Regions from separate parts of the Entomomonas moraniae genome, predicted to be linked through region 3. Evidence: predicted binding sites of a transcription regulator. Region 3 holds the regulator's gene; each other region holds the start of a gene.
The links. The regulator sigma-54, encoded in region 3, starts transcription at its own class of promoters, with help from an activator protein. The targets are predictions, from matches to a motif close to ANTGGCATNNANNTTGCTNT.
Positions count from the first base shown of each region.

Region 1 (5,200 bases), 570 kb from region 3:
AATCAAATGATAGCAGGACGAATTAAAGGGCGATTTATTGTGGATGTTAATGTAAGTAGTGAGTAGCGATAATTATTTTTTGTTTGTATGACTCCCATGAATGGTTTAAAAATAATATCATGGGAGTTTTTTTATTATAACTCAACGATTTGACGGCCATTAAGTGGTTGTGGTGGTCGGTTATTTTTACTATTTAATAAGGTAGTAAGTTCTTGTATTTGCTCCTTTGACATTTTTGTGAATTGCTTCATTACTATCCAAATAACGCCCTCTGAGCATGGGGGAGTAGTTAATGATCCGCTGTATCGATAATAATGTGTATCTTTTGGAAGTAATGTTTCAAGTTGAAGAGTCTCTTCTATACGATTAACATCATTAATTCCTTTGGGCGATAGATTAATAATTTTATTAATCGTTGGGTTTGCTTCCCCTACTGTAGCCATGACAGCAACAACGGCTAATTGTCCTTCTTTATTAGTATGTACAAAGTGCATTTCTATAGGATAAGAATTTCCATTAAGGAGATTTTCACTGGGTGTGTGAAAGTGAAACTGTTCCATTGTGAAACTTTGCCCGTCAATATTTATTCCATCGCTATTTTTTGTATTTATTTGGATCATGAATATCGATAGGGAACTGGTTTTTCCCCGTTTTACACATTGCCCAATCAGGGCGTAGATCTTCCCAGTTTTGCGGTGCTCCTTTGCCATTATAAGACCAATGTTCTTCTGCAATAGTTGAATTAACTAAAGATATGAATAATACAGATAAGAAATAACCTTTAAATTTCATTTACAATCTCCGATGCGCTAGCGCTATATATTGCTTTGATATTAAGGTTTACAGGATACGATTTAAAAAAAGTTGTACTATGCAATAAATTATGGTCGCGTTCTTTTATACTTTTTAACTATAAAAATTCGAAAGAAGTAGGCGATTTGAGAAAATTAAAGACTAAACCAAATGATCAACAGATCAAGCCAGTAAAGATAGTCTGCTATTGAGGGATTACATATGTATGAAGTTTGGCTATCTATAAACTAACAAAAATAGTCTCAATATGATTAATGACATTTTGTGTTGGTTTATGTAACTAATAAGATTAATAATAGTAAAAAATGACAAAAAATGTCAGGCAATGAAATTTTTTTTGGGGGAGAAAAAAAAAGGTTTTTTAATAACATGTTGAAATTAATTGATTTATTGTTTTTTATTAAAAGTTGGCATGCTATGTGCTTACTATATAATTAGTCAGAAGGCAGATACAGGCAGTAAATGTCTTTGATTAAATCAAAAGTATATTGGAGAAATCACATGAAAGCAATGCAAAAAGGTTTTACATTAATCGAATTAATGATCGTAATCGCAATTATCGGTATTTTAGCAGCGATTGCTATCCCAGCTTACCAAGATTATATCGGTCGTTCTCAAATGGCTGAAGCATTAAGCTTAGCTTCTGGTCAAAAAGGTGCAGTGGCTGAGTACTATAGTTCTAATACTGCTTGTCCAGATAATGCAAAAACAAACTATGAAAATGGTGGTATTGCTAAAAAATCACAAATTTCTGGTAAATATGTTCAAGAAGTAACTGTGGGTAGCGGTGGTAGTACTATTATAATTTCTGGAACGACTAGTGCAACATCAACATGTGATATTAAAGCAAAAATGAGATCCGCTAATGTTGCGCAAGGTATTATGGGCAAAACTTTAACATTAGGTATGGTTCCTACTTCAGGTGCTTTCCAATGGGGTTGTACAAGTGATGCTGATAACAAATTCTTACCAGCTACTTGCCAAAAATAATTAGTTTGGTGTTAAAAAACCCTGCTTAGCAGGGTTTTTTTTGGTTTGGAATAACTTGTTGGTTATTAACTAATATATAGTTAGCAAGTGAGCTGTAAATCATTTAGTTTATTTAACTCGATATATCATATCTTATATAACGTTTTCTTAATTGTCGTTTCATATCTACCGCAATATAATTCGTTCTTCTATAACTAATTAAAAAGATCTAGCCTATGTGGTTTACATAAGATCAGATACTTTATTGGTTTAGTAGATTTTTGTTAGATATATTTTATATCTACTTTAGGCGTTATAAATAGTGGTTTGTATTATATACGCCCCACCATTAAATTGAATATCAAATTAAAAAAGTACTCGGCAACGAATAGTGCCTTTCACTTGTTGTAATTTTTCTTGAGCAAGTTCTGAGGATTTAGCGTCGAGATCTATAACGACATAACCAACTTTTTCATTAGTTTGTAAGTATTGTCCTCTTACATTAATATTATTATCAGAAAATACTTTATTAATCTCACTCATTACACCAGGGATATTTTGATGCACGTGAAGGATTCTGTGAATATTGCTCTGAGATGGGAGTGCAACCTCAGGGAAGTTCACCGCTGTAATAGACGAACCATTATCGCTGTACTTGATAAGTTTTTCTGCAACTTCAACACCAATATTGCGTTGCGCTTCCATTGTTGAACCACCTATGTGAGGTGTTAAGATCACATTATCTAAACCGCGTAATGGGCTCTGGAACTCATCTTTATTACTGCGTGGTTCAACAGGGAATACATCAATAGCCGCACCGCTTAGGTGCTCATCTTTAATTGCATCTGCTAATGGTTCAATTTCAACAACAGTACCACGAGAGGCATTAATTAAAATACCACCTTTTTTCATTTGACGGATTTCTTTTTCACCAATCATCCACTTGGTAGAAGGAAGTTCTGGTACATGGAGCGTGACAATGTCGGCTGTAGCTAGAAGTTCTTGTAAGCTTTCAACAGGATGTGCATTACCTAATGATAGTTTATTAACCACATCATAAAAAATAACATGCATACCTAAGTTTTCAGCAAGGATAGACAGTTGTGTACCGATAGAACCGTAGCCGACAATCCCGAGGGTTTTACCTCTGATTTCAAAAGAATTGGTTGCAGATTTTAACCAACCACCACGGTGGCACCCCATGTTTTTGGCTGGTATTCCACGGAGCAATAAAATAGCTTCAGCTAAAACGAGCTCAGCAACTGAGCGTGTATTTGAATATGGCGCGTTAAATACAACAATGCCTCTTTCACAGGCGGCTTGTAGGTCAACTTGGTTAGTTCCAATACAGAAACAACCAACGGCAATTAATTTCTTTGCGCAGTCAAAGACTTCGGCGGTTAAATGTGTTCTAGAGCGAATACCAATAAAATGAGCATCAGCAATTTTTTGCTTTAACTCTTCTTCAGGGATTGATCCAGAAATAGCTTCTATATTTTCATAGCCCGCTGCTTTTAAAGTATCGATAGCAGATTGGTGAATACCTTCAAGCAGAAGGAATTTAATTTTACTTTTATCTAAAGAAGTTTTGCTCATTGTATTCTGTCCATTTTATTAAAAATCACAAATAATAGTGTTAAGTTTAAACTTTAATAATAAAGGGTGTGTGAAATAGTTCAACTATGCTAGCATATTCTAAAGCACGTAAGAACTGGATATTTTATCAAGTTCTGTATGAATTTTTTGAGAGATTAAGAAAAATGACAAATAAGCTCCTTTTAGAATCATTACAAAAATTGATTGAGCCTAGTAAGATGTTAACGGACACTGAGTCCCTTGAAGCCTATGGTAAAGACTGGACTAAAATTTATACGCCTAATCCGATGGCAATTGTTTTTCCTAAAACGACTGAAGAAGTTCAAGCCATTGTGCAGTGGGCAAATGAGCATAAGGTGGGGCTTGTTCCGTCTGGTGGTCGTACTGGTCTTTCGGGGGCTGCGGTAGCCACTAATCAAGAAGTGGTGGTGTCATTTGATTACATGAATAAAATAATAGGTTTCAATGAAATTGACCGAGAAGTCATTTGTCAGCCGGGTCTGATAACGGAGCAATTGCAAAATTTTGCAGAGGACAATGGTTTATATTACCCAGTGGATTTTGCCTCAGTGGGCTCTAGTCAAATAGGTGGTAACATTGCAACCAATGCGGGTGGCATTAAAGTTATTCGTTATGGTATGACACGCAACTGGGTTGTAGGTCTAAAGGTTGTCACAGGTAAAGGCGATTTACTAGATTTAAATAAAGGGCTAATTAAAAATGCAACAGGTTACGATTTCCGCAATCTTTTTATCGGTGCAGAAGGAACACTCGGTTTTATTGTAGAGGCAACAATTAAGCTAGAACGTAAGCCAAATAATTTAACAGCACTTGTTTTAGCAACACCTGATTTTGAATCGATCATGTCTTTATTGCATGCATTTCAAAGTAAGTTAGACTTGACAGCTTTTGAGTTTTTTTCAGACCGTTGTTTAGAAAAGATTTTAGATCGTGGTGATATTCCTGCGCCACTTGATGATCGTTACCCATTTTATGCATTGATTGAGTTTGAAGCACTCACTGAAACGATAAAAGATGAAGCATTAGCCATTTTTGAAAATTGTATGGAGCAAGGTTGGGTCGTTGATGGGGTGATTAGTCAAAGCGAGCAACAATTAAAAAACTTATGGCGCTTACGTGAGGATATTTCAGAAACTATAGCACCCTTTACACCCTATAAAAATGATTTATCAGTGACTATCAGTAAAGTACCAAGTTTTTTAGCGGATATTGATGAGGTGGTTAAAGCTGATTATCCTGATTTTGATGTGCTTTGGTATGGTCATATTGGTGACGGTAATTTGCATTTAAATATTTTAAAACCACAAAATCTTGCTAAAGAAGAGTTTTTTGCAAAATGTGCCACTGTAAATAAAGATGTGTTTGAGATAGTTAAAAAATATAATGGTTCTGTTTCTGCAGAGCATGGAGTGGGCTTAGTTAAGCGAGATTATTTAGAGTATAGTCGCTCAGCTGTAGAGATAGATTACATGCGTTCGGTAAAAGCGGTATTTGATCCTAATAATATCATGAATCCTGGAAAGATATTTAAATAACATTTTATATGCCACCTTGCTTTTAGCTTATCTGAAGGTGGCTTAAATTGCCTAAGTTAATGCCAATGTGACAGCTTTTTCTGCATGAATAAGTGTTGTATCAAATAAGGGGATAGATGTGTCAGATTGTTTTATTAACATGCCTATTTCAGTACAGCCTAAAATAATTGCCTGTGCCCCATTTTCAACAAGCTTATCAATAATGGATAGATAAGTTTCTTTTGAAGATTGCCTTATAATTCCAGAGCAAAGTTCGTCATAGATGA
Region 1 covers NZ_CP029822.1:2,786,433-2,791,632, forward strand. Annotated here, with positions in the region: gene acuI (acrylyl-CoA reductase (NADPH)) at 1-66, shown strand, start outside; gene DM558_RS12945 (carbonic anhydrase family protein) at 135-560, opposite strand; gene DM558_RS15860 (hypothetical protein) at 595-792, opposite strand; gene DM558_RS12950 (pilin) at 1,315-1,803, shown strand; gene serA (phosphoglycerate dehydrogenase) at 2,149-3,378, opposite strand; gene DM558_RS12960 (FAD-binding oxidoreductase) at 3,543-4,934, shown strand; gene DM558_RS12965 (aspartate/glutamate racemase family protein) at 4,986-5,200, opposite strand, start outside.
Region 1: a site for sigma-54 is predicted at 1,220-1,239, ahead of DM558_RS12950 (pilin). Genes of this name have one in related genera too.

Region 2 (5,200 bases), 1.2 Mb from region 3:
ATATTTTGTTTCTTCGGCTTTCATATCAGGCCAACCGAATAGAATAAGTGGTGTTGGTTCATCACCTATATTTTCCCAATGCCCTTCCATTGCGGCTATTTTGGTGGGTTGATATTTAAGCGTATTTAACCCATGGGAGTCACCAGCTAAAAATTGTAAAGGTACAACGATAATGATGAACCATAAAGCCATCGAAAACATTTTCTTATTTTCATCAGTCTTATTGCCTTGTAACAAATGCCAAGCGCCAACTGCAGCAACGAGAAATGCAGTGCTCAAAAAAGCAGCAATCCCCATATGAACTAAACGGTGTAAAAATGATGGGTTAAATACTATAGCAAACCAATCAAGTGGAATAACTTGATTATTAACTACCTCGTAACCTTGTGGCGTTTGCATCCAGCTATTTGAAGACAAAATCCAAAACATTGAAATATTAGTGCCTAGTGAAACCATAGCCGTTGCAAAAAAATGCAAATGAGGCCCTACTTTCTTCCAACCAAACAACATGACACCTAGAAACCCAGCCTCTAAGAAAAAAGCTGTCATCACCTCATAAGTCAGAAGCGGCCCGGTGATACTCCCAGCGAAAGCGGAAAATCCACTCCAGTTAGTACCAAACTGAAAAGCCATTACCAAGCCTGAAACAACCCCCATACCAAAATTAACAGCAAAAATCTTCGCCCAAAAAACACATAGGTTATAATAAATTTTGTTATTTGTTTTTAACCAAAGTCCCTCTAAAACGACAATATAAGTAGAAAGACCTATCGTAATGGCAGGAAAAATAATGTGAAAAGAAACTGTAAAAGCGAACTGAATACGTGCGATATCTATGGCGTCAAGACCAAACATGCTCCTTACCCCCAACCTGATGTTTCAAAAATATAATTTGGGCTAATTAATAATCCAATTTAGACTATAAGACAATTGAACAATAAATAACAGAATCAAATTTATTAAAAAAAACCATATCAGATTGATGAATGTGGTCATCTGATCTATTTAAAAGATTTAATTAAATTGCCTAATTTTTGTATAGCAAGTTCTAACTTATCAGACCATGCTTGCCCATAATTTAAGCGTATACAGTTATTAAACCCTTGTGAAGCTGAAAAAATTGCACCAGGAGCAATACAGATTCCATTTGCTAAAGCAATTTTATATAACTGTAATGAATCTATATTTTTATCGAGCTCAACCCATAAAAAATAGCCTCCCTTTGGCTTGGTGACTGCAATATTTTTTGGGAAGTATTTTACAATGGCAGAAAGCATGCTAGCTTGAGAGCAAGCCAATACATGCCTTAATTTACGTAAATGCCTATCATAACCACCGTACTGTAAATAGTTAGCAATAGCTGCTTGAGCAGGAACAGAGGTCGACAACGTTGACATTAGTTTAAGTCGATTAACTTTTTCTGCATAGCGCCCTGCCGCAACATACCCTACACGATACCCAGGAGCTAATGATTTAGAAAATGAGCCACAATGCATAATCAAACCATGCTTATCAAAACTTTTTAATAACTTAGGTGGCGTTTCATCAAAATAAAGCTCGTGGTAAACATCATCAATCACCGTAGGCGTTTGGTATTTATTAAGAATATGATACAACTGCTCTTTGTCTTCATCTGAAATAGTGGCACCTGTTGGGTTTTGAAAATTTGTCATAAGGCAACAGGTCTTAATAGGTAGTTTTTGCAACGCTTTCTCTAGAGCTTCTAAATCAATACCCTTACGAGGATGCGTAGGAATTTCCACAGCTTTTAACTTTAATCGCTCTAAAATTTGTAGAATGGCATAAAATGCTGGGGACTCGATTGCCACTAAATCGCCAGGTTTAGTCACCGCTTGTAAGCATAAATTTAAAGCCTCCATCACACCATTGGTGATAATCACCTCATCCATCGACAAGTTGACATTATTGAGCATATAACGTAATACAATCTGACGCCGCAAATCAACATTACCTGTTGTCATATCCGCAATATAGTTATGATGCCTACTCTTAAAATCAGTGAGTGCATGATTCATACTGCGCTGCAAACGCGCCATTGGAAATAAATCTGTACTGGGATAAAAAGCACAAAAAAGAACTGCTTCATTATTCCTAATTACATCCATGACTGAAAAAATCAGATCACTTACACTCACTTCTGTCGTAACGACTTCAATATCTTTAATATCAGGTTCAGGAAGAGTGTCTTGTAATAATGGACGTACAAAATAACCAGACTTTTCACGTGCGAAAATTAATCCCCTATCTTCTAATAAATAATAAGCTTTAAAAACTGTCGATGGGCTAATTTTATAAACTTTACTTGCATGACGTACCGATGGTAACTTTTGTCCAGTTTGCAATACACCTGATTTTATCAAATGGGTTATTTCTTCAGCAAACTGCTCATAACGCTTCATAATAAATACTCTCTTCTATCCTATATATTATTTAACACGCATAAAAAATATATTACTAGTCATAGCCGAAATTTTATTAGAAATAATACATTTAAAAATAAGATAACTAGAGAATAATGCATAAGCACTAAAATACTGACATTAACTCTTAAAATAAAAAACCCCATAAATTACTTTATGGGGTTCTAATAAATTAGAGTTAATTAAACGCTGTAATATAACTCATACTCTAGTGGGTGTACGAATGTTCTTACTTTAATTTCTTCTGCTGCTTTTAGCTCAATATAAGCATCAATAAGTCCATCGTTAAACACACCACCTTTGGTTAAGAATTCACGGTCTGCATCTAATGCTTCTAGCGCTTCTTTTAAGCTTCCACATACTTGAGGAATTGCTTTTGACTCTTCTGGTGGTAAATCATATAAATTCTTATCCGCGGCATCGCCAGGATGAATTTTATTTTGAATACCATCAAGACCCGCCATTAACAATGCCGCAAACGCAAAATATGGGTTAGCCGCAGGATCAGGAAAACGCGCCTCAATACGACGAGCTTTAGGGCTAGTCACGTAAGGAATACGAATAGAAGCCGAACGGTTACGTGCTGAATACGCTAACATAACAGGGGCTTCAAATCCTGGCACTAAACGCTTATAAGAGTTTGTTGATGGGTTAGTAAATGCATTTAAGGCCTTACCGTGTTTAATAATACCACCAATAAAATACAACGCTGTGTCAGAAAGTCCTGCATAGCCATCACCAGAGAAAGTATTTTTACCATCTTTAGCAATAGATAGATGCACGTGCATACCTGAACCATTATCACCATAAAGTGGTTTTGGCATAAAGGTAGCTGTTCTCCCGTAAATATCAGCCACATTATGGATCACATATTTCAGTGTTTGTACTTCATCAGCTTTCGCTACAAGAGTATTAAATTTAACACCAATCTCATTTTGACCTGCTGTGGCTACTTCATGGTGATGAACTTCAACCACTTGTCCCATTTCTTCCAATGCATTACACATCGCCGTACGAATTTCGTGGTCATGATCAACAGGGGGCACAGGGAAATAACCACCTTTCAAACCAGGGCGATGGCCTCTGTTGCCATCTTCAAAATCAGCATCAGTATTCCAACAACCTTGCTCAGAAATAATTTTGAACATAGAACCCGATACGTCAGACTTATATTTAACTTCATCAAAGATAAAGAATTCAGGTTCAGGACCAACAAAAACAGTATCACCAATGCCAGTTGATTTTAAATATTCTTCTGCACGTTTAGCCACGCCGCGTGGATCACGATCATAACCTTGCATAGTTGCAGGTTCAATAATGTCACACACGATAATCAATGTAGGCTCAACAGTAAAAGGATCTAATACAGCTGTACTGTCATCTGGCATTAAAATCATATCAGAGGCTTCAATCCCCTTCCAACCAGCCATTGAAGAACCATCAAACATTTTACCTGCTTCAAAGAAATCTTCATCCACATCACGTGCTGGCATTGATAAATGTTGTTGTTTACCTTTAGTATCGGTAAAACGTAAATCGATCCACTTTACATCATGCTCTTTAATTAATTGCATTGTCTTTGACATAATCGTCTCCAAAAGATATGGCTAACAGCTAAAGTATTTCTAGCAAATAAAAAAACATCCCACTGATAGGGCTATCATAAACCTTATACTTACAAAAGCAAATTATATGCCATCCTCAAATAACCATGATTTACAGAGAACCAATGCAAATTAATGCCGAATAATGCACCAAAATAGCACATACACTTTCATGACAGCGCCATAATAGTGCGCGCTATTGTTAGTTTAAACTCACTATTTTCCCTGGGTTTAAAATATTCTTAGGATCAAACGCACGCTTCAAGGCTCGCATCATATCTAATGCATTCTCACCATGCTCCTCTACTAGAAAGGGTATTTTATGCACTCCAACCCCATGTTCGCCCGTACAAGTACCATCCATTGCGATAGCACGCTGTACAATCCCATGATTAATACGCTCCATTTCAGCCACTTCTTCGGCATTTTTAGGATCAATTAACAAAATCACATGGTAATTACCATCCCCAACATGCCCCACAATAGTATAAGCAATACTTGACTTTGCTAACTCGTCAATCGTCACATCAATGCTCTCTGCCAATCTTGAAATAGGCACACAGACATCTGTACTCACACCACGGCAACCAGGCTTTAATTGCATGGATGCAAAAAATGCATTATGCCTTGCAGTCCATAACTTATTACGGTCTTCTGTTTGTGTAGCCCAATTAAAATCCTGTCCTCCAGTCTCTTTTGCAATTTCTTGCACCATGCTGGACTGCTCTGTCACCCCATCGGGCGTACCATGAAACTCAAATAAAAGTACCGGTGATTCTTTCAAATCAAGATGGCTGTATTGATTAACCGCTTTCACTGCTGCTGTATCCATAATCTCAACACGCGCCACAGGAATTCCCATTTGAATAGTTGCAATAACGCACTGCACGGCATCTTGTACTGTAGGAAAACTACAAATAGCAGCTGAAATACCCTCAGGTTGAACATGAAGCTTAACCGTCACCTCGGTGATAATTCCTAGCGTCCCTTCACTTCCTACAAAAATGGCAGTTAAGTCATAACCCGCTGAGGATTTCTTCGCACGACTACTAGTGCGAATTACCTTTCCTTCAGCTGTCACAACAGTTAGGGAAACCACATTATCACGCATTGTTCCATAACGCACTGCATTAGTACCAGAAGCACGGGTTGCAG
Region 2 covers NZ_CP029822.1:2,187,222-2,192,421, forward strand. Annotated here, with positions in the region: partial or broken gene DM558_RS10290 (cytochrome ubiquinol oxidase subunit I) at 1-855, opposite strand, end outside; gene DM558_RS10295 (aminotransferase-like domain-containing protein) at 1,002-2,420, opposite strand; gene glnA (glutamate--ammonia ligase) at 2,624-4,027, opposite strand; gene DM558_RS10305 (FAD-binding oxidoreductase) at 4,248-5,200, opposite strand, start outside.
Region 2: a site for sigma-54 is predicted at 4,122-4,141, ahead of glnA (glutamate--ammonia ligase). Genes of this name have one in related genera too.

Region 3 (5,200 bases):
ATTGCTGCTCATGGAGAGCAAGCTCGGATTATTATAAAAGTAAATGGCCTTACCGATGCAAAAATGATCAAAGCACTTTATAAAGCGAGTCAAGCGGGTGTAAAAATTGATCTTATTGTACGAGGTAAGTGTTGTTTGAGACCTGGTGTACCTGGTGTTTCTCAAAATATACAAGTACGTTCTATTATTGGTCGTTTCTTAGAACATAGCCGCGTTTTCTACTTCCTCAATGGTGGAGAAGAAAAGATTTATTTATCCAGTGCAGACTGGATGGAACGTAATCTTGATATGCGTGTGGAAACGTGTTTTCCTATTGAAGGTAAGAGGCTAATTTCTCGTGTGAAAAAAGAGCTTGAACTTTATTTAAGTGATAATACACATAGTTGGATACTGCAAAGTGATGGCAGTTATATTCGCTCTAAGCCTATTGGAAATCAAATACCAAGGTCAGCACAACAAATATTATTTGAACAGTTAACTAAGCCAGTACATAGCCATTAAATAATTTGACGAGAGGGGAACATCATCGATGGTTTATTCAATTGTACCACCACAATTATTTTCAGTTGAAGATTATGAAAAATCCTCTGTTAAGCACATGGATCATACTGCTTGGAGTTATTTGGTTGGTGGTAGTGCGGATGAGATAACTGCTGATAAAAATAAATGTGCTTTTGATGAGATACAGTTACAAACACAGGTGTTAAGGGATTTTGCAGGTGCGAATACACGATTGAATTTGTTAGGCAGTACCTTACCTTTTCCTATTTTATTAGCCCCTGTTGCGTGGCATAAATTATTTCATCCTGATGGTGAGTTAGCCACTGTACAAGCTGCTTCTGCAATAGGTGCGGGTATGGTGGTCAGTACGCAGTCGAGTGTTTTATTAGAAGATGTGGCTGAAAATGCAACGAAGCCGTTATGGTTTCAATTGTATATTCAGCCAGATCGTATGTTTACAGCGGAGCTAGTGAAACGGGCAGAACAGGCAGGTTATAAAGCATTGGTTTTAACCATTGATGCACCTATTTCGGGTGTTCGTAATCGTGAGCAACGGGTTAATTTTCATCTCCCACAAGGTATTAGTTCCGTTAACTTAGCGGGTATGAAAAGGCCAGCAGTACATAATGCTAGTTTGTTAGAAAGCCCTTTGTTTTCAGGGCAGTTAGAAAGCATTCCAACATGGCAAGACATTGAGTGGTTAAAATCTATTACCTCATTGCCAATTATTGTGAAAGGTATTACTTCGGTGGCCGATGTTGAACAGGCCATTACTTTAGGTGTTAATGGCTTGATCGTTTCTAATCATGGCGGACGTGTATTGGATACACTACCTTCAACCATCGAGTTATTACCCGGTATTGCTGAGCAAGTGGCAGGACGTGTCCCTATTTTATTAGACAGTGGTATTCGTCGTGGTACGGATATTTTAAAAGCGCTAGCTTTAGGAGCGAGTGCCGTGATGATTGGACGTCCTTATATCTATGCGCTTTCTGTTGCTGGTGCGGTTGGAGTTGTCCATTTATTAAACATATTGCGCGCGGAGCTTGAAGCCGCAATGGTATTAACAGGCTGCCGTACCTTGTATGAAATTGATCGATCTCTTTTATGGAAGAGCTAGATTTTGGTGAGTGTATGATAATCGAGTGAACAGTTAGCTGTTTTATAAAATCGATAGTTTTCGCGTGCTTGATCTTTCAACAACGGATCATCAATAACAAATTCGGCTATTCGAGCAAACTGTTGATAGCTATTGGGGGGGGTAAAGCTTAAATTAACGAGTAACTTATTGCTTGTTAATGGAATATCTACTCCTTCATAGCCTAAAATAACAGGACTTTCTGGATTTTCTTCCACTAGATCATGAGCGATAAAACTATTGGGTTGGAATTGCCAAAGCAATTCATTCATCTGTTGTCGTTGCTCTGTGTTTTGGCAAAGAATATAAATATTATCTAATTGTCGCCATGCCTTATTAATTAACTTACAACTAAATAATAAACAATCTGCTATTTGCGTGGTGGGTAAGTTATAAAAGTCTACTTTTGGCATGGGGCTTTACCATCAATTTATAATAAAAATGCTATGTAACCTATTATATTAACCAATATTTTTTAATACTGCATTAAACAAATTTTTGTGATGTAGGTTGTTTCATTTTTCTGACGTGTTATTATTTGAGTAATAGAAATTAAGGCATATAATTTGCTTAATATTATGAGGTTTATGGATTAGGGTATGAAGCCAACCTTAGCGTTAAAGATAGGACAACAACTGTCAATGACACCCCAGTTGCAGCAAGCAATTAGGCTTTTGCAATTGTCTACTGTTGATTTACAACAAGAAATTCAAGAAATACTAGAATCTAACTCTATGTTAGAGCAGCAGGAACCCGGTGAGGAGTTTGATGATAACAACTTATTGGCAGAAGAAAATATACTGGTTAATCCGTCGAGCCAAGAAATTAGTTTCAAAGATCATAATCATGACAATGAAAATACGATAAGCACTGACGATAGAAACCAAGTTTCATCAACTGATGTTATTCCTGAAGAGCTCCCCGTTGATACTAATTGGGATGATATTTATCAAAGTAGTTTGCCAGCTTCTCATAACGACTCAGAAGAGTCTGATTTTACAACGTATACCTCCGAGGGCGAAACCCTACAAACCCACTTATTATGGCAGCTTAATGTAGCCCCATTAACCGATAGAGATAAAACAATTGCCATTAATATTATTGATTGTATTAATGAAGATGGTTATTTAGAAGAGTCAATCACTGATATTTGTGAAGGGTTGGATGCATCGCTAGAGGTTGAGGCTGATGAAGTCGAAATGATGCTTCATTACATTCAGCAGTTTGATCCAGTGGGGATAGGCGCACGAGATCTAAAAGAATGTTTACTCCTACAGTTAAATGGCTTGTTTACTGAGCACACTTATTATCAAGGGGCAAAAGAGCTTGTGACAACTTGGTTAGATGTTTTAGCGTCGAAAGATTATACCAAGTTGATGCGGTTGACGAAACTTAAAGAAGAAGAGTTAAGGCAAGTGATAGGTTTAGTACAATGCCTTAATCCTAAGCCTGGCAGTCAGATAGAGTCTAAAGAGCCAGAGTATATTGTCCCTGATGTGATTGTCCGTAAAAATAATGACCACTGGATTGTTGAGCTTAATCAAGAGGCGATGCCTAAGCTCCGTGTTAATGCACAATATGCAAGTTATGTACAACGTGCTAACAATTCATCAGATAATCAATTTTTAAAAAACCAACTTCAAGAAGCACGTTGGTTTATCAAAAGCTTACAAAGTCGTAATGAAACACTGATGAAAGTTGCAACACAAATTGTTGAACATCAGCGTGGCTTTTTAGAATATGGCGAAGAAGCGATGAAGCCATTGATTTTATCAGAAGTGGCTGACGTAGTTGGGATGCACGAGTCGACTATTTCTCGTGTAACAACTCAAAAATATATGTACACCCCCCGTGGTATTTATGAGCTGAAATATTTTTTTTCAAGTCATGTTAATACTTCCGAAGGGGGGGAGTGTTCATCAACGGCTATTCGCGCTATGATTAAAAAACTAATTGCTGCAGAGGATTCTAAAAAGCCTTTGAGTGATAGTAAATTGACCTCTTTATTGGAGGAGCAAGGTGTACAAGTGGCGAGAAGAACAGTTGCTAAATACCGAGAGGCATTGGGCATTGGTTCTTCGAGTGAACGTAAACAATTCATATAATAAATAACGTCGCTTATACTTATTTTGAGTGTAAGTATTTTTAAATGTTAAGGAGAAATATATGCAAATTAACATTACTGGTCACCAACTTGAAGTTACAGAAGCTTTACGTAACTATGTTGATGAAAAATTCACAAGGCTTGAAAGACACTTCGACAAGATAACTAGTGCCCAAGTCATTATGGGTGTTGAGAAGTTAAATAAAAAAATAGATGCAACGTTGCTATTAGCCGGTGGTGAGGTAGTTGCCAGTGCTGAAAATACTGACATGTATACAGCTATTGATTCATTAGTTGATAAATTAGACCGTCAATTAATTAAGTTTAAAGAAAAGCAACAAAAATACTAATTAGTTTTTGAGTGTAAGGCCTGATTTCATAATTAATTTATTAATTATGAAATCAGGCCTTAATTTATTTGTATAGACAACATCACTTAATGATTGATATACATGTTATAATTATTTAAATATTAGACAATTTTTTATATAAATTTATTGAGCGATCATTTTTGTTTATGATTCAACTTAAAGAAATACTAACGCCATCCCAAGTGGTAGTAAATGCTCATGTGACTAGCAAAAAAAGAGCGTTAGAGCTAGTTGCTCAGACAATTGCAGAAAACTGTAATGAATTAGATGTTCATAACTTGTTTGAGCATTTAATAGAAAGAGAGCGATTAGGCACGACTGGTTTTGGTAACGGTGTGGCTATTCCCCATTGTCGTATTGAAAATTGCCAACAACCTATTGCAGTTGTTTTGAAATTAACGACACCAATTGATTTTGATGCTATAGACAACGAACTGGTTGATATTCTTGTTGGATTAGTTGTTCCTAATAATGCGACAGATGAACATTTGCAACTACTTAAACAAATAGCCGCGTTATTAAGTGATGCGCAAGCATGTAAACAGATAAGATCCTCTACAAGTAGTCAAGAGCTTTATCAAATTTTAACAAATGGAGTTTCAGGTATATAGGAACGGATATGCGTCTTGTTATTATCAGTGGCCGCTCAGGTGCGGGAAAAACTACCGCTTTACATTTGTTAGAGGATAACGGTTTTTACTGCATTGATAATTTACCTGCAAGCCTTTTTTCTGTTGCGATTGAGCAAGCCATATCCCAAACCAATATTACCAAAATAGCGGTATCGATTGATGCGCGAAGCTTGCCTACGCAAATTGAAAATTTCCCTACTGTGTTTGAGCACTTACAAGGTAAATATACTTCTTGTGACTTAGTCTATCTTGATGCAAAAGATGACATATTGATCAGTCGTTTTTCTGAAACAAGACGTCGCCATCCCTTAACAACGGGAGAGCGCTCATTACCTGAATCTATCGAAGAAGAATCTAGGCTATTAGCCCCTATTGTTAATTTAGCTACTTTGCATGTTGATACAACTGCTTTAAATATTTACCAGCTAAGAGACTTTTTAAAACTCCGCTTGTT
Region 3 covers NZ_CP029822.1:22,064-27,263, forward strand. Annotated here, with positions in the region: gene ppk1 (polyphosphate kinase 1) at 1-501, shown strand, start outside; gene DM558_RS00105 (alpha-hydroxy acid oxidase) at 530-1,621, shown strand; gene DM558_RS00110 (DNA polymerase III subunit chi) at 1,618-2,052, opposite strand; gene DM558_RS00115 (RNA polymerase factor sigma-54) at 2,239-3,744, shown strand; gene hpf (ribosome hibernation-promoting factor, HPF/YfiA family) at 3,806-4,093, shown strand; gene ptsN (PTS IIA-like nitrogen regulatory protein PtsN) at 4,261-4,725, shown strand; gene rapZ (RNase adapter RapZ) at 4,734-5,200, shown strand, end outside.